DNA from 4 places in the Streptomyces sp. V3I8 genome. Region 2 is predicted to be linked to each of the others. Evidence: riboswitches for the same ligand, from Rfam matches in the RefSeq annotation. Region 2 holds a riboswitch; each other region holds the start of a gene.
What was found. A riboswitch is a leader RNA that binds a small molecule or an ion and turns the genes downstream of it on or off. The one in region 2 is predicted to bind cyclic di-AMP.
Positions count from the first base shown of each region.

Region 1 (4,118 bases), 550 kb from region 2:
GACGAGCCGAAGGCGTCGCCCGTCAGGCACTCGGAGTGCAGGCGCACCAGGGGCGTCGCGCCGGCCGGGTCGCCGAGGATCACCGCCACGTGTTCCTGGCCGTCGGTCAGACCGTGGAAGGTGACCAGTTCGGCGTCGACGCCGTAACCGTCATGGAAGCGCAGGGGCACCCGGACGCGTGAGCGCTGGGTGGCGGCGGGATGGTCGGGCATGCGGCTCTCCGGTCCACGGTCCTCATCTGCTTCAGATTTGAAGCAGATCCTCGAGTCGGGACCCTACTCATGTTTTAAAGTTAAAGCAATGGTGACGGGGGAAGCAGGGAGTCGCCCGGTGCGGTGGCTGCCGCTATGCGCAGGGGCCCGACGAGCGGCGGCGCCAGGGGAGGTCGTCCGGGGCCGTCGCTCCCGGTTCCTCGCCCTGCAGGCCGCGCGCCACACCCGTGAACATCTCCTCCAGCTGCCCGACCTGCTCCGGCGTGAGGTGGTCGAAGAGCGTCGCGCGGACGGTCTCGACGTGGCCGGGCGCCGTGCGCTCCAGCAGCGTCATGCCCTCGTCGGTCAGGACGGCGATGCTGCCGCGCTTGTCACCGGGGCATCCTTCACGGCGTACCGCCCCGTCCTTCTCCAGACGGGTCACCGCGTACGTGAGACGGCTGCGGGTGATCTTCGTCCGCTCGGCCAGGTCGGTCATGCGCAGCCGGCGGTCCGGTGCCTCGGAGAGGTTGGCCAGGATGGAGTAGTACAGGTGCGGCATGCCGGCCTCCTGCTGGAGCTGCCGGTCGATCGCGTCCTCCAGGAGGTGGGAGGCGGCGATGTAGGCGCGCCAGGCGCGCTGCTCCTCGGGGGTGAGCCAGCGGGTCGTCATGCCTCCAGTGTAGGTTTGTTTCAAACTTGAACCAATCGCGGGCCCGCGGCCCGTGAGAAGGAGAGCGAGTCCATGCCCCACCCCTACGTCCTGTTGTCCGCCGCCGTCTCCCTCGACGGCCGCCTGGACGACACCGGCCCCGAACGGCTGCTGCTCTCCGGCCCGGCGGACTTCGACCGGGTCGACGAGGTGCGGGCCGACTCCGACGCCATCCTGGTCGGCGCCGGCACCCTGCGCGCCGACAACCCCCGCCTCCTCGTCAACTCCGCCGAGCGCCGCGCCGCCCGCGTCGCCGCCGGCCGCCCGGAGTACCCGCTGAAGGTCACCGTCAGCGGCACCGGCGACCTCGACCCCGACGCCAACTTCTGGTCCACCGGCGGCGAGAAGATCGTCTACACCACCGAGGAGGGTGCCGTGGCGGCCGCCGACGCGCTGCGCGGGCTGGACGTCGACGTCGTACCCGTCGGTCCCGGCCTGGACTGGCGCGCCGTGCTCAGCCACCTCCACGACGTCCGCGGCGTCCGCCGGCTCATGGTCGAGGGCGGCGGCCGGGTGCACACCCAGCTCCTCCAGCAGGGGCTCGCCGACGAACTGCAGCTCGCCCTCGCGCCCCTCGTGGTGGGGCAGCCGCACGCGCCGAAGCTGTTCGGGTCCGGCGCGTACCCCGGCGGCCCCCGCAGCCGTATGCGCCTGGTCGAGACCCGGCCGGTGGGGGACGTGGTGCTCATGCGGTACGTGCCCACCGCACCCGGCACCGGACCCGTCCCCGCCGCCGCCGACCACCGCTGGCTGCGGCTCGCCTGCGAACTCGCCGCCGAGTGCCCGCCCTCGCGGACCGCGTTCAGCGTCGGCGCGGTCGTCGTCGCGGCCGACGGCACGGAGCTGGCCCGCGGGTACTCCCGTGAGTCCGACCCCGTCGAGCATGCCGAGGAGGCCGCGCTCGCCAAGATCGCCCCCGGCGACCCGCGGCTCCCGGACGCCACGGTCTACAGCAGCCTGGAACCCTGCGCCCGCCGCGCCTCACGGCCCTCCCCCTGCGCCCGGCTGATCCTCGACGCGGGCGTGCGCCGGGTCGTCACCGCCTGGCGCGAGCCCGACACCTTCGTGGCGGCGGCGGACGGGAACGGCCTGCTGGCCGCGGCGGGCGCCGACGTCCTCGTGCTGTCCGCGTACGAGGCCGCGGCGAAGGCGCCCAACCGGCACCTCGGCTGAGCCGGTGTCCACCGCGGATCCACCCGGGATCCACCCGTGTGCTCCGGACCCCGCGGATGGCGTACACTGGTTTCAACGACGCGGGGTGGAGCAGCTCGGTAGCTCGCTGGGCTCATAACCCAGAGGTCGCAGGTTCAAATCCTGTCCCCGCTACTGAAGGCCTGAGGCCGGAATCCAATGGATTCCGGCCTCAGGTGTTTTCGTGCGGTCCGCAGGCCGCAGACGCCATATCACCCGCGGTAGTCGAACGGCACCCCTGCGCATAACAACTGACGCACCATCAATAAAAGTGGTACCTGTGAAACCCGATCGACTCGCCCGGTTTGAACCTCTCATGTCCCGTACGTCCAGGCCGGGAGCCGTAACGATCATCAAGAACAGCTTGGAATCAGGTGCCCGGGTCTATTAACGTTCGATAACGCAGCGCGGTCGTCCCAGCCGTCACAAGAGACGGCTCCGTGCGCACGTGCCGAATCCCGCAAGGGAACCGGGGAACCACCTACATGGGGTGAATCGCTCGTCTTTCGCGGTGGAGACACCGTGGTTGACGCGCGTAGGAGACCTTCCTGCTCCAAACCCGTCAGCTAACCCGGTAGGCGAGAAGGAAGGAAAGGAGCGCGCCCACGTGGCGTCAAACCGGCCTGCCCCCATGCCCACGTTCATACCGGACGAGGTGACGGGGGAGACCTCGGGCGACAAGAAGCCCGACACCTACACCTTCGCCTACGGCGCCCGCAGGGACGACGAGACCTTCGAGGTCTGGAACCCCAGCGCGGAGACCGTCGTTCCCGTCCGCGGCAAGCACCGTGTCTCCAAGCAGCGCGGCGGAGGGCTCGCCCGCAGCTCCACCGTTCTGGGCGTCGGTGTCATAGCCGCCGTCGGCGCGGGCGGCATGGCCTCCGCGCAGACCGGCAAGCCGCCGGTGTCGATCTCGATCCCCGACCTGCCGAACGTCGGCTCGCTGATCTCGGACGAGGACGACAAGGCCCCCGAGGGCTCCAGCACCCCGCTCACCGCCGCCGGTCTCACCACCGCCGACGCCGAGCAGGGCAACGCGGACGCCGGCGAGGCACTGCGCGCCCGCATCATGCTCCAGGCCGAGCTCCAGCAGGACCAGGTGGACCGCGAGGCCCAGCAGGTCGCCGAGGCCGCCGCCGCGAAGAAGGCCGCCACGCTGGCGGCCAAGGAGCAGGACGCGGCGAAGGCCAAGGCCGCCGCGGCCGAGAAGAAGAAGAAGGAGGAGGCCGCGGCGAAGGCGGAGGCCGCGCGCCTCGCCGAGCTCGCCAAGCAGTTCACGCTGCCCACCTCCTCGTACACGATCACCTCGACCTTCGGGCAGTCCGGCTCGCTGTGGTCCTCCGGCCAGCACACGGGTCTGGACTTCGCCGCTCCCACGGGTACCCCGCTCAAGGCGATCCACAGCGGCACGATCACGGAGGCCGGCTGGAGCGGTTCGTACGGCTACCGCACGGTCCTCACGCTCGACGACGGCACGGAGCTCTGGTACGCCCACCAGTCGTCGATCGGCGTCAGCGTCGGGCAGAAGGTCAGCACGGGCGACGTCATCGGTCGCGTGGGCGCGACCGGCAACGTCACCGGGGCGCACCTGCACCTCGAGGTCCACACCAGCGGCGGCAGCGGGATCGACCCGATGGCCTGGCTGCGGGGCAACGGGCTCACTCCGTAGGATCCCGGAGGGCTCGCGGGGACTCGCGGAGACTCGTGAGGGGCGTCTCTCCGCGAAACGCCCGGAGGTGCGGAATGGAATACGGCCGTCCGTCACGGCCGTTGCCGTACGCATGACTTCTCTCCGCACGCTGGGTTCGTCCGACCTCGAGGTCTTCCCGCTCGCTCTCGGGGGCAACGTCTTCGGCTGGACCGCCGACCGGGCCGGGTCCTTCGCCGTCCTCGACGCGTACACCGCCGCCGGCGGCAACTTCGTGGACACCGCCGACACGTACTCGTCCTGGGCGCCGGGCAACGAGGGCGGCGAGTCCGAGACCGTCATCGGCGAGTGGCTGGCCGCGCGCGGCAACCGCGCC
Region 1 covers NZ_JAUSZL010000002.1:4,138,740-4,142,857, reverse strand. The annotation lists gene ribA (GTP cyclohydrolase II) at 1-212, opposite strand, end outside; gene QFZ75_RS18200 (MarR family winged helix-turn-helix transcriptional regulator) at 346-864, opposite strand; gene QFZ75_RS18195 (dihydrofolate reductase family protein) at 937-2,076, shown strand; tRNA gene QFZ75_RS18190 (tRNA-Met) at 2,156-2,229, shown strand; cyclic di-AMP (ydaO/yuaA leader) riboswitch at 2,534-2,690, shown strand; gene QFZ75_RS18185 (M23 family metallopeptidase) at 2,702-3,763, shown strand; gene QFZ75_RS18180 (aldo/keto reductase) at 3,876-4,118, shown strand, end outside.
Region 1: another riboswitch for cyclic di-AMP. It lies ahead of QFZ75_RS18185 (M23 family metallopeptidase); the one in region 2 lies ahead of QFZ75_RS15685 (transglycosylase family protein).

Region 2 (4,118 bases):
GCTCATCCACCGCAAGCGCGAGGAGCTCACGGACGAGCCGGCCCCGGGCGAGGACCTCATCTCCGGTCTCATCCGGGCCTCCGACCACGGCGAGCACCTCACCGAGAACGAGGCCGCCGCGATGGCCTTCATCCTCCTGTTCGCCGGTTTCGAGACGACCGTGAACCTCATCGGCAACGGCACCTACGCCCTGCTCACCCACCCCGGACAGCGGCAGCGGCTGCAGGACTCCCTCGCCGCCGGCCGGACGGACCTCCTGGAGACCGGCCTGGAGGAACTGCTCCGCTACGACGGCCCCGTGGAGATGGCCACCTGGCGGTACGCCACCGCACCGCTCGTCGTCGGCGGGCAGGACATCGCCGTGGGCGACCCCGTGCTCGTCGTGCTCGCGGCGGCCGACCGCGACCCCGCCCGGTTCGAGGACCCCGACGCCCTCGACCTCTCCCGGCGTGACAACCAGCACCTCGGTTACGGACACGGCATCCACTACTGCCTCGGCGCGCCCCTCGCCCGGCTGGAGGGCCGGGCCGCGCTCACCACGCTCCTGACCCGCCTGCCCGACCTCCGACTCGCGGGTGATTGCGCGGATTTGCGGTGGCGCGGAGGGCTCATCATGCGTGGGTTGCGCACGCTTCCGGTGGAGTTCACCCCGGTCGCGAAGTCCTGACGGCCCTAGCACCGAAGCCGGTGAAAGGTGAGACTCCGTCAACTCTGTGATCTTCACGTTATCTGCGCTGCACCGACTTGTGACAAGAGTTCGAGTGCGGCTACGTTCACCCATCAATGCGGCACGTCTCACGCGCCGCAGCAGCCACGAGCGCAGCCTTCCGCTGTGTCCTGTGCGTACTCCTTGCTGTCACGCGAAAGGCAATCGCATGCTTACCGGGAACGGCCGCCATCGTCGCCCCCGCCAGGCTCCGGCACTCCTCGTCGCCGCGGGCGTGGCCGGATCGGCCATCGCGATCCCCCTGCTCGGCGCGAGCGGCGCGAGCGCCGCCAGCGGCACGACCTGGGACGCGGTCGCCGAATGCGAGAGCGGCGGCTCGTGGAGCGCCGACACCGGCAACGGGTCCTACGGCGGGCTCCAGATGACCCAGGAGACATGGGAGGAGTTCGGCGGTCTCGACTACGCGCCGAGCGCCGACCAGGCCAGCCGTTCGCAGCAGATAGCCGTCGCCGAGAAGATCCTCGCCGACCAGGGGACGACCGCCTGGGCGACCTGCGGTCTCGTCGCCGGCCTGACGCAGGACTCCGACAGCGCCGTGGTCGACACGGGCGTCGCCGAGGGCGGGGTCACCCCGTCGCCCGGCGTGGACGGGACCGAGGGCAGGGACAGCGCGACGCCCGACCCGTCCACCGGCGACACCGCCACGGACGCGGGGGAATCGGACGACGCCGCCGCGGACGACGCGACGGACACCTCGGACGACACGAAGAAGAGCGGCGATTCGGGCAAGTCGGCCCAGAAGGGCGACTCTTCGGCCGAAGAGGACGCGGACGCCCCCGGCCGCCACCGCGGCGGCGTCGCGGACGAGGTCGACACCGCGTCCCGCGCGGACGACTACTCCGCCCGGCACGCCTCGCGCAGCGACAGCGACTCGCGCGTCCTGGCCGACGAGGGCTCGTACGTGATCCGCACCGGGGACAGTCTCTCGGGCATCGTCGACTCCTTCGAGCTCGACGGCGGATGGGAAGCGCTGTACGACGCCAACAAGGACGCCATCGGCGCCGACCCGGACTTCATCATCCCCGGTCAGAGCATCTCCATCGACGACCGGGCCGCCGCGAGCAAGTAGTGACCAAGCCGCCGAATCGGGCGAAAACAAGCGGTAGTTCGCGCTGAATGTCCGATTTGATGAAAGTGAGACATGGATCTCAACACCCCTGATCGTCTTTGAAATTCGGCGCCGTCCGTGTCTACGGTCGTGACCGCTCGCCACTGGTGGGCCCCGACGGTCGCACGCCGAATCCTGCCAACGGCCGTACGGGAACAGTCGTCGCGTAAAGCGCCGTAGGCAGGAGCGGGGGACCCAGGTAAGTGCCGGACCCGGTCGTCACGACCGGGCACGGCTTGGGGTTAAGCCGCGTGACAGCAGTGTCACGCGGCCGGGCAACTCACTCGGCCCGAACCCGACAGCTCACCTCGCAGGCGTCGGTGAGGGGATCACTTCATGCTGCTTTCGAACAAGGGCAAGCACCGTCGTCCGTCCAAGGCCGCCCGCATCGCCACGCTGGCCGGTGTCACCACCGCCGCCGTCGCCGTCCCGCTGATGGGCGCCACGGGAGCCTCCGCCGCCACCACCTCCGAGTGGGACACCGTCGCCGCGTGCGAGTCCGGCGGCAACTGGTCGATCAACACCGGCAACGGCTACTACGGCGGCCTGCAGTTCTCGGCCTCCACCTGGGCCGCGTACGGCGGCAGTTCGTACGCCTCCACCGCCGACAAGGCATCCAAGGCGCAGCAGATAGCCGTCGCCGAGAAGGTCCTGGCGAGCCAGGGCAAGGGTGCCTGGCCGAGCTGCGGCGTGGGCCTGTCCGGCGCCTCCACCGGCAACACCGCTCCCGCCGGCTCCGGTTCCTCGAACTCGGGCGGCTCCGGCGGCTCCGGCGACTCCGGCCAGAGCGCCTCGAAGCCCCAGCAGAAGACGCAGCCCGCCGAGCAGCGTGCCTCGCGTGCGCAGGAGCGGCCGGCCGCGCAGAAGACCGTCGAGACCCCGACCGGCAAGAAGGTCAAGAAGGGTGACGGCGAGTACAAGGTCGTCAAGGGCGACACCCTGAGCGAGATCGCCGACGCGAAGAACGTCAAGGGCGGCTGGCAGAAGCTGTTCAAGCTGAACGACGACATCGTCGACGACGCCGACTTCATCTTCCCGGGCCAGCAGCTGCACCTCAGCTGACCCCGCCGGTCGCGTCACCGCTCCGGTGACCTCCTTCGGTGGGCCGGACATCGCGTCCCGGCCGGGGCCCTGGCCGCTCAGCCCCGACCGGACGTCCGGCCCACAACCGAATCGCGACTGAACCACAGCGCTCTCACATCCGTGTCCTCCATCGTGGGGTCCGTGAGGGCCACCCCCCCGGTCCTCCGCGGGCTCCCCGCTCCGGTGCGTTTTCCCCCGTGCGCACCGGAGCGGGGCTTTTTTCCGCCGCCCCCTCTTTGGCGCCCCCCTCTTTGTCACCCTCCTCCTTGCCTCCCCCGCGTTCCGCTCGCCTCCCCGGCCCGCTCACCCCCTCGCTTTGTTCCGTTCGGAAACAATTTCCTCTCGGTTCCGTCCACGAGACGGTCGGGGGCCCGTCGGGGCCCGGCAGCCGGTTAGGCTCATCCCGCGGGGCCACCACGGCCTGCGCCCAACCGGGCCTCCGGCCCGGCGCAGCTTGCGTCACATCCCAGAAGGAGATGCTCGTGCCGTCCATCGACGTCGTCGTAGCCCGGGAAATCCTGGACTCCCGAGGCAACCCCACGGTCGAGGTCGAGGTCGGCCTCGACGACGGCAGCACGGGTCGTGCCGCCGTTCCGTCCGGCGCCTCCACCGGTGCCTTCGAAGCCGTCGAGCTCCGTGACGGGGACCCCAACCGCTACCTCGGCAAGGGTGTCGAGAAGGCCGTCCTCGCCGTCATCGAGCAGATCGGCCCGGAGCTCGTCGGCTACGACGCCACCGAGCAGCGCCTCATCGACCAGGCGATGATCGACCTGGACGCCACCGACAACAAGGGCTCGCTCGGCGCCAACGCCATCCTCGGCGTCTCCCTCGCCGTCGCCCACGCCGCCTCCGAGACCAGCGACCTGCCGCTCTTCCGCTACCTCGGCGGACCGAACGCGCACCTGCTGCCCGTCCCGATGATGAACATCCTGAACGGCGGGTCGCACGCCGACTCGAACGTCGACATCCAGGAGTTCATGATCGCCCCGATCGGCGCGGAGTCCTTCTCCGAGGCCGTGCGCTGGGGCGCCGAGGTCTACCACACCCTCAAGAAGGTGCTGAAGACCAAGGGCCTGTCCACCGGCCTCGGCGACGAGGGCGGCTTCGCCCCGAACCTCGGCTCCAACCGCGAGGCCCTCGACCTCATCCTCGAGGCCATCAAGCAGGCCGGCTACATCCCCGGTGAGCAGGTCGCCCTCG
Region 2 covers NZ_JAUSZL010000002.1:3,592,360-3,596,477, reverse strand. The annotation lists gene QFZ75_RS15695 (cytochrome P450) at 1-667, shown strand, start outside; gene QFZ75_RS15690 (transglycosylase family protein) at 876-1,796, shown strand; cyclic di-AMP (ydaO/yuaA leader) riboswitch at 1,998-2,167, shown strand; gene QFZ75_RS15685 (transglycosylase family protein) at 2,172-2,897, shown strand; gene eno (phosphopyruvate hydratase) at 3,395-4,118, shown strand, end outside.

Region 3 (4,118 bases), 1.5 Mb from region 2:
TGGCCGCCATTGTCACCCGAACTCCTGTGAAGTGGTGTGTCCCATTCGACCAGATCGACCGCCGTGGAGCGTCAGACCTCGGAGCCAACTCCGTGTACACCTGCGGTATGACACAGGCGGACCGCACCGCCCCGGACCCGTAGGGGTCGTACGGGCACAGGCGCAGGCACAGGCACCTCGCGCGGATCAGCCCGCGCGGTGCACCACCGCGTCGCACAGCTCCACCAGGGCCGACTTCGCGTCGCACTCCGGGAGCGGCGCCAGCGTGGCGCGGGCGTCCTCCGCGTACCGCACGGTGTCGCGGCGCGCCTGGTCCAGCGCGGGGTGGACGCGCAGCTTGGCGAGCGCCTCCGCGTGCCGGTCGTCGTCCGTCAGGTCGGAGGCGAGCAGCTCGGACAGGGCGATGTCCTCCGCGAGCCCCAGCCGCTCCACGCGCTCGCGCAGCCGCAGCACGGGCATCGTCGGGATGCCCTCGCGCAGATCGGTGCCCGGCGTCTTGCCGGACTCGCGCGAGTCGCTCGCGATGTCCAGCACGTCGTCGGCGAGCTGGAAGGCGACGCCGAGCCGCTCCCCGTACTGCGTCAGCACGTCGACCACCGTCTCGTCGGCGCCGGACATCATCGCGCCGAAGCGTCCGGCCACCGCGATCAGCGAGCCGGTCTTGCCGCCGAGCACGTCCATGTAGTGGTCGACCGGGTCGCGGCCGTCACGCGGTCCCGCCGTCTCGAGGATCTGGCCGGTGACCAGCCGCTCGAAGGCCTCCGCCTGGATGCGTACGGCCTCGGGGCCCAGGTCGGCCAGGATGTGCGAGGCGCGCGCGAAGAGGAAGTCGCCGGTGAGGACCGCCACCGAGTTGTCCCAGCGGCTGTTGGCGCTGGGCACCCCCCGGCGCACGTCCGCCTCGTCCATCACGTCGTCGTGGTACAGCGTGGCGAGGTGGGTCAGCTCGACCACGACCGCCGAGGGCACGATGCCCGGCGCGTACGGGTCACCGAACTGGGCGGCGAGCATCACGAGCAGCGGCCGGAACCGCTTGCCGCCCGCGCGCACGAGGTGCTGCGCGGCCTCCGTGATGAACGGGACCTCGCTCTTGGTGGCCTCGAGCAGTCCCTCCTCGACAGCCGTCAGTCCGGCCTGGACATCGGCTTCGAGAGCCTGGTCCCGCACGCTCAGCCCGAACGGCCCGACGACGGTCACGAGGGTCTCCTGTCTGCTGACGCTCTCAACGGCGGTCTCTGGATGCTCTGGGTGTGCTGGGTGCGCTCGGTGCTGTAGGCGTTTGTCGATGTGTCGCTGGTGGCACTCAAGTCAGCGTATCCGGTCGTCTTTCGATCACGATGAGCGCCCGCCCGTCACCTGCCGTCGCCCTGCCGGACACACTCCACCTGGTCCCTTTTGCCCCCATGGACCGGATCGGGCGCGGTCGGATCACCGGCGGTATGTTCCGGATCCACCGGTATGACGGATGCGATCCGGACAGCCGGCACGCCCCGGAACGGGCCCGTCACATCCGCACGCCCCCACACCCCCGCCCCGCACCCCTCGCCGCGAGGAGAACCCACGAGGTCTTCCGCGTTCCCCGCGACGGCGGAAACAAGCGCCACACGCGCGTGGCCGGGGCGGACCCGGCGGGCCTGTCCGCGAATAGCCGGATTCCGCACTTCGGAATGCCCCGAAGATACCTTCTTGACCGAATTGACCATACGCTTCCCCCACCCCCTTTCCGTGACCGTGAATTGAGTCACGTCTGTCCGAAGTGATCATTTTGTCCGGTCTCCCGACTTCCCTTTGCAGAAAGCAAGTTGAAGTTCATATTCCGAATAGATCAAGGAATACGCGGTCGACTTCGCTGGTCATTACCACCGGGGCGTGAATATGGGGCTTGTTAGCGGCATGTGCTCTCGCATACGTTCACGTCACTCCGGACGGACCGCCTAATCCTGCCGCCGCCCGGACATTCCAGTCACCCATTCACTCGCGTACGGCAGGAGCGGGGAACCCAGGTAAGTCGCCGGTCCGAATCCCGGAACGGCTCGGGGTGCAGTCGCGTACAGCACGCGGCCGGGCAGCTCCCGCCCGAACCCGACAGCTCACCTCGTAGGCGCCGGAGAGGAATGCGTCATGGCCTCACGAGGCAAGCACCGCCGTCCCCGAACGAGCACCCTCACCCGTGGCATCGTCGCCGCGGGGACCGGCGGTGCCGCGCTCGCGCTCCCCCTCGTGGGGGCCACCGGCGCCCACGCCGCACAGCCGACCCACGCGGCTCAGGCGGCCCAGACGGCTCAAGCGGCCACGGCCGTGGTTCCGCAGGTCTCGCTGGTCACGTACGAGGTGGCCGGGGGCGACACCCTGTCCAAGATCGCCAAGGCGCACACCACGGGCGACTGGAAGAAGCTGTACAAGGCCAACCGCGCGGTCATCGGCGACGACCCGGCGCTCATCCGTCCGGGCCTCGAGCTGACCGTGGGCACGAAGAACGCCGACGCCCCGGCCGGGACGGCCGCGGCGGCCGAAACGACCACGGCCTCCGCCGTCACCCCGGCCACCGCGAAGACCTACACGGACGACCTCGACGGCTGGATCCGGGAGTCGCTGGACGTCATGGCCCAGCAGGGCATCCCGGGCACCTACGACGGCATCCACCGCAACATCATCCGTGAGTCCTCGGGCAACCCGCAGGCCATGAACAACTGGGACTCCAACGCGGTCGCCGGTACGCCGTCCAAGGGGCTCCTCCAGGTCATCGACCCCACCTTCGCGGCGTACCACGTGTCCGGCACGTCGCTCGACCCCTTCGACCCGGTCGCCAACATCACGGCCGCGTGCAACTACGCCGCCGCCAGGTACGGCTCCATCGACAACGTCTTCGGGGCCTACTGACCGGAACCCGGACCCGCGCCCCGGCCGGTACCGGGGCCGGGGCCGGGGCGGGGGCGGTCGGAGAACATCCGCTCCAGGACCACCGCGATGCCGTCGTCCTCGTTCGAGAGGGTGATCTCGTCGGCGACCGCCTTCAGTTCGGGGTGCGCGTTGGCCATCGCGACCCCGCGCGCCGCCCAGTCGAACATGGGGATGTCGTTGGGCATGTCCCCGAAGGCGACGGTCTGCGCGGACGTCAGGCCCAGATGCTCGGCGGCCAACGCGAGCCCCGTCGCCTTCGTGGTGCCGCATGGCTGGAGTTCGACGGTACCGGGGCCGGACATCGTGACACTGGCGAGGGAACCCACCGCTCCGCGCGCGGCGGTCGCCAACTCGTCGTCGGACAGCAGGGGGTGGCGCAGCAGCACCTTGCTGATGGGCTGCGTCCAGAGGTCGTCGCGCCGCAGCACCCGTACCGCCGGGAGCGTCGGGTGCGGCATCTCGTAGCCCGGCTCGATGAGGGTGAGGCCGTCCACGCCGTCCTGGTCGACGGCCGCGTACACCTCGCCGACCTCCGCCTCGATCTTGCCGAGGGCCACCTCGGCCAGCTCGCGGTCGAGGGTGACGGACCACACCATGCGGTTCGCGCCGGCGTCGTACAACTGCGCACCCTGTCCGCACACCGCGAGTCCCCGGCTGCCCAGTTCCTCCAGCAGCGGGCGTACGCGCGGAGCGGGGCGCCCCGTCACCACGAGGTGCCGGGCACCTGCCCCGACCGCCATCGCCAGCGCGGTGCGTGACCGGTCCGAAAGGGTGTCGTCGCCGCGCAGCAGCGTCCCGTCCAGGTCAGTGGCGATGAGTGAATATGCATTCGGTGCGGCCATGATCAGAGAATACGGATCGAATGCTCCAGCGACTCGACGCGAACCGGACGTCGTCCGGCACCTCGACCGTCCCACGCGTCGCCGTACGCCCCCTCCGGCCCCGGCTGTTGGGGTCGATCCCATGACAAATCGGCCACCGCGCCGACCGGCCGCGCGCCCCTCCCCACGCCTCCCTTCCGCGGCCTTTCCCGGTCTCTCTCCGGTCCCTGTCCGGCCCCTCTCCGGTCCTCCCTCAGGCTCTTCTTCCATTCCTCCGCCGGTTCCCCTTAAGGTCGCCCCGGGCCGCCCCGGGCCGTCCCGGGCCGTCCCGGATGTTCAGCCGCGCTGTCCGGCGAGGTGGCGGACGAGGAAGTGCCGGGCCGCGGACGGCAGGTA
Region 3 covers NZ_JAUSZL010000002.1:5,055,747-5,059,864, reverse strand. The annotation lists gene QFZ75_RS22530 (polyprenyl synthetase family protein) at 187-1,197, opposite strand; cyclic di-AMP (ydaO/yuaA leader) riboswitch at 1,955-2,117, shown strand; gene QFZ75_RS22525 (LysM peptidoglycan-binding domain-containing protein) at 2,122-2,880, shown strand; gene QFZ75_RS22520 (HAD family hydrolase) at 2,874-3,743, opposite strand.
Region 3: another riboswitch for cyclic di-AMP. It lies ahead of QFZ75_RS22525 (LysM peptidoglycan-binding domain-containing protein); the one in region 2 lies ahead of QFZ75_RS15685 (transglycosylase family protein).

Region 4 (4,118 bases), 110 kb from region 2:
GGTACGGAGTCCTCGGGGTTCGCGAGCACGCGCAGGTACGCGAGGACGTCGCGGACCTCCTTGCGCTCGTAGAAGCGGACGCCGCCGACAACCTTGTAGGGCAGGCCGACCCGGATGAAGACCTCTTCGAAGACACGGGACTGCGCGTTCGTACGGTAGAAGACGGCGACGTCGCCGGCCTTCGCGTCACCCGCGTCGGTGAGGCGGTCTATCTCGTCGGCGACGAACTGCGCCTCGTCGTGCTCGGTGTCGGCGACGTAGCCCGTGATGCGCGCGCCGGCGCCCGCGTTGGTCCACAGGTTCTTGGGGCGGCGGGACTCGTTGCGCTCGATGACCGCGTTGGCGGCGGTGAGGATCGTCTGCGTGGAGCGGTAGTTCTGCTCCAGGAGGATCGTCGTCGCGTTCGGGTAGTCCTCCTCGAACTGGAGGATGTTGCGGATCGTCGCGCCGCGGAAGGCGTAGATCGACTGGTCGGCGTCACCGACGACGCACAGCTCGGCGGGCGGGAGGTCGCCCTCCCCCGGCAGCACCTCTCCCGGCGGTACGTCCCCGGGATGCGCGGCGGAACCGGCGGCGGGGTCCGTGGCGCTGCCGACGAGCTCCCGGACGAGGGAGTACTGCGCGTGGTTCGTGTCCTGGTACTCGTCCACGAGGACGTGCCGGAAGCGGCGGCGGTAGTGCTCGGCGACGTCCGGGAAGGCGCGCAGGAGGTTGACCGTCGTCATGATCAGGTCGTCGAAGTCCAGTGCGTTCGCCTCGCGCAGCCGCGACTGGTACATCGCGTACGCCTGGGCGACGGACTTCTCGAAGCCGTCGGCCGCCTGGGCGGCGAAGTCCTCCTCGTCGATCAGCTCGTTCTTCAGGTTCGAGATCTTGGCGCTGAAGGACTTCGGCGGGAAGCGCTTGGGGTCGAGGTCGAGGTCGCGGCAGACCAGGGCCATGAGGCGCTTGCTGTCGGCGGCGTCGTAGATCGAGAAGGACGACGTGAAGCCGAGCCTCTTGCTCTCGCGGCGCAGGATCCGTACGCAGGCGCTGTGGAAGGTCATCACCCACATCGCGTTCGCCCGCGGGCCGACGAGCTGCTCGACGCGCTCCTTCATCTCGCCCGCGGCCTTGTTCGTGAAGGTGATCGCGAGGATCTGGCCGGGGTGCACCTTGCGCTCGCCCAGCAGGTGGGCGATGCGGTGGGTGAGCACCCTGGTCTTGCCGGAACCGGCGCCGGCGACGATGAGCAGGGGCGATCCCTGGTGGACCACCGCCGCGCGCTGGTTCTCGTTCAGCCCGTCCAGGAGCGCGGCCGGGTCCACGAGCGGCCTCGGGGCGCCGTCGCGGTAGTAGCCGTCCCTGGGCGGAGGCGCGTCGAAGCGCCCGCCGAACAGGTCGTCCGCGCCGGGGTCCGGCGCCTCGTCCTCGGGTGGCGGCGGGGGCTCTTCCTCATGGGCCCGGGAGGGCTTGAGGTCCGCCAGGAAGCTGTCGTCAAAGAGGCTGCTCATCGCTCTCCGAGTCTAGGCGCCCCCACCGACACCCCGCTCCCACCCACCAGACCCTCACCGAAAATTACGCTCCGGCCACGCTGTGCGACCAAGGAAATCGGTAAGGGGCGCGCGGAACTGCGCGACCGGCCACCACGCACCCGCGGACAGGTACGCGCGCCGCACACGCACGCCCCACACGCACACCACCCAAGACAACCGATCGCACACCATGCCAAATCGCCGCCGTCGAACGACACTCGGAGCCCAGGTCACGAAAATGTATCGGGCATATCGAACATCAAACTTCACAGGTGCCACACGAATTGGCTAACTTTCGATCAGGTCGCTCGACCCGCACCGGCGAACAACGCCGGGCCGGGCGCCCTCCGCCGAATCCGTGCGCCCTCGTGGCACCGGAACCGGGGACCCACCGATCACGGGGTGAATCGGTCCGACTCCCGCACGGGACCAGGGCCGTAGGGCAAACCTTCCGAAGCACCCGCCCGAACCCGACAGCTAACCCGGTAGGCGGATGACGGAAGGAGACGCCCTCGTGGCGCCACACCGCAGAGCGCGGTCCAGCGGTCCCCTGGGCATGCGGACGCCGGCTCCCGCCACCGCCGCACCGGCCTCGGTGGCCCTGCTCTCCCAGACGGCGGACGCCTCGCCGGCCGCGGAGCCCGCACCGGACGCGGAGAACACCCGGCCGAGCACGGAGGAAGTCCGGAAGAAGATCGACGACCTCTACCAGCGGGCGGTCACGGCCACCGAGAAGTACAACGCGGCCAAGGAGCGGACCACCAGGCAGCGCCGGCGCGTCGACACCCTCCTCGGCGACGTGGCGAAGCGCACGGGCGCCGCCGCCCCCGACAGCGCCGCGCTCCTGGCGGCGGACAACCCGCAGGACTACTTCGACCGGACCCGGCTGATGAACCGGCTCACCGCCCGGCAGAAGCAGGCCGTCGACGACTACGTGACACGGCGGGCCGCCACGACGACGAAGCGGCAGCAGGCGTCCGAGGGCCTGGAGACGCTCACCACCACGGAGAACGCGCTGAAGACGTCCAAGGCGGACGTGCAGCGCAAGCTCGCCGAGGCACGCGGGATCCTCGCGCGGCTGACCGCCGAGGAGGAGGCCCGGCTCGCCGCGATCGAGCGGGAGAGGCAGGCGGTCAAAGCGGCCAAGGCCGCCGAGGCGCTCGCCTTCGCCCGCGCCCAGATCGGCAAGCCGTACGTGTGGGGCGCGAGCGGCCCCGGCTCGTACGACTGCTCCGGGCTCACCCAGGCCGCCTGGAAGGCCGCCGGCGTGACTCTTCCGCGTACGACGTGGGACCAGGTGGGGACCGGCACGGCGGTCTCCGTGGACAGCGCCCGCCCCGGTGACCTCGTCTTCTTCTACGACGACATCAGCCACGTCGGCATCTGCGTCGGCGACGGCATGATGATCCACGCCCCGAAGCCGGGCGCGTACGTCCGCGAGGAGTCGATCCACTCCATGCCGATCCACAGCGTGGTGCGACCGACGTAGGCCACCGGCGCCCGGCACCGGGGGGACGGCCCCTGGTGCCCGGCCCTCATCGTCCTGTTCAGGTCCAGAGCAGGGCGATGAAGATGTTCACCGTGGTCAGTCCGCCCACGAGGGCGAACAGGCGCTTGTCGATCTTCTCCTCGTCGCGCTGCACGTAGACGAGGCCGAGGATCACGATCAGCAGGGCCAGCTTCACGCCGATCTTGATGTTGTCGACGCTCTGGTCGTCGGCCTGGTTGAGGCCGACGAGGACCGCGCCCGTGACCAGCATGGTCAGCGCGCCGTGCAGCATGGCGGGGGTGAAGCGGGCCGTGCCGTCGCCCATGGCCTTCATCTGCGTGAGGAAGCCGCCCAGCAGGGCGGCGATGCCGATGATGTGCAGGGCGACGAAGACATGAATGAGTACGTCCATGAGCCCGGACCCTAACCGGGCGCCGGTACGCCGACTCGCACCGGCCCGGACGGAACCTCGATCCCCGGCCCTGGCCCTGGCCTCCGACCCCGATGCCCGGCTCCGGCTCCGGTTCCGGCTCCGGCTCCGGCTCCGGCTCCGGCTCCGGCTTCCGCCCGTAGCACCGTCCGGTCCTTCGCCGGCCCCCAACGCGCGTATCGGTCACGGCGCTACGCCAAGCCGGTGACGCCGGGCCCGGATCACGGTCGCACCCGGTCGCCCTGTGACCGGATGCCATCACTTCCGTGCATGGCGTTACCAAGGGTGTGCGGCCAGGTTTAGCGTCCTTCCCCAGGTGCCCGGCTCCCCACCACATCCGCCCTGGCCAGGGGCGGCGGTCGGCACCACCGCCAGAAAGGTCCGGCGGCGTCCCGCTCCCCCTGTGCGGGCCGCCGCCGGACGTACGACCGGCCCTACGGAAGGAACGTGGATCGCACGTGGCAGCACACCGCAGGCCCAGGCAGCGCTCGTTCGGCGGCGGCACGGCCCGTACCGCCTTCACCGTCGCCCTCGCGGGCGCGGCGGGCGCGACCGGCTTCAGCGGGACGGGAGTCGCGGCGCCCGAGCTGACACCGGCGCAGGTGAAGGCCAAGGTCGACAAGCTGTACCAGGAGGCGGAGGCCGCCACCGAGAAGTACAACGGGGCCAAGGAGAAGTCCACGAA
Region 4 covers NZ_JAUSZL010000002.1:3,487,330-3,491,447, forward strand. The annotation lists gene pcrA (DNA helicase PcrA) at 1-1,493, opposite strand, end outside; cyclic di-AMP (ydaO/yuaA leader) riboswitch at 1,853-2,022, shown strand; gene QFZ75_RS15230 (C40 family peptidase) at 2,029-3,003, shown strand; gene QFZ75_RS15235 (hypothetical protein) at 3,062-3,415, opposite strand; gene QFZ75_RS15240 (C40 family peptidase) at 3,892-4,118, shown strand, end outside.
Region 4: another riboswitch for cyclic di-AMP. It lies ahead of QFZ75_RS15230 (C40 family peptidase); the one in region 2 lies ahead of QFZ75_RS15685 (transglycosylase family protein).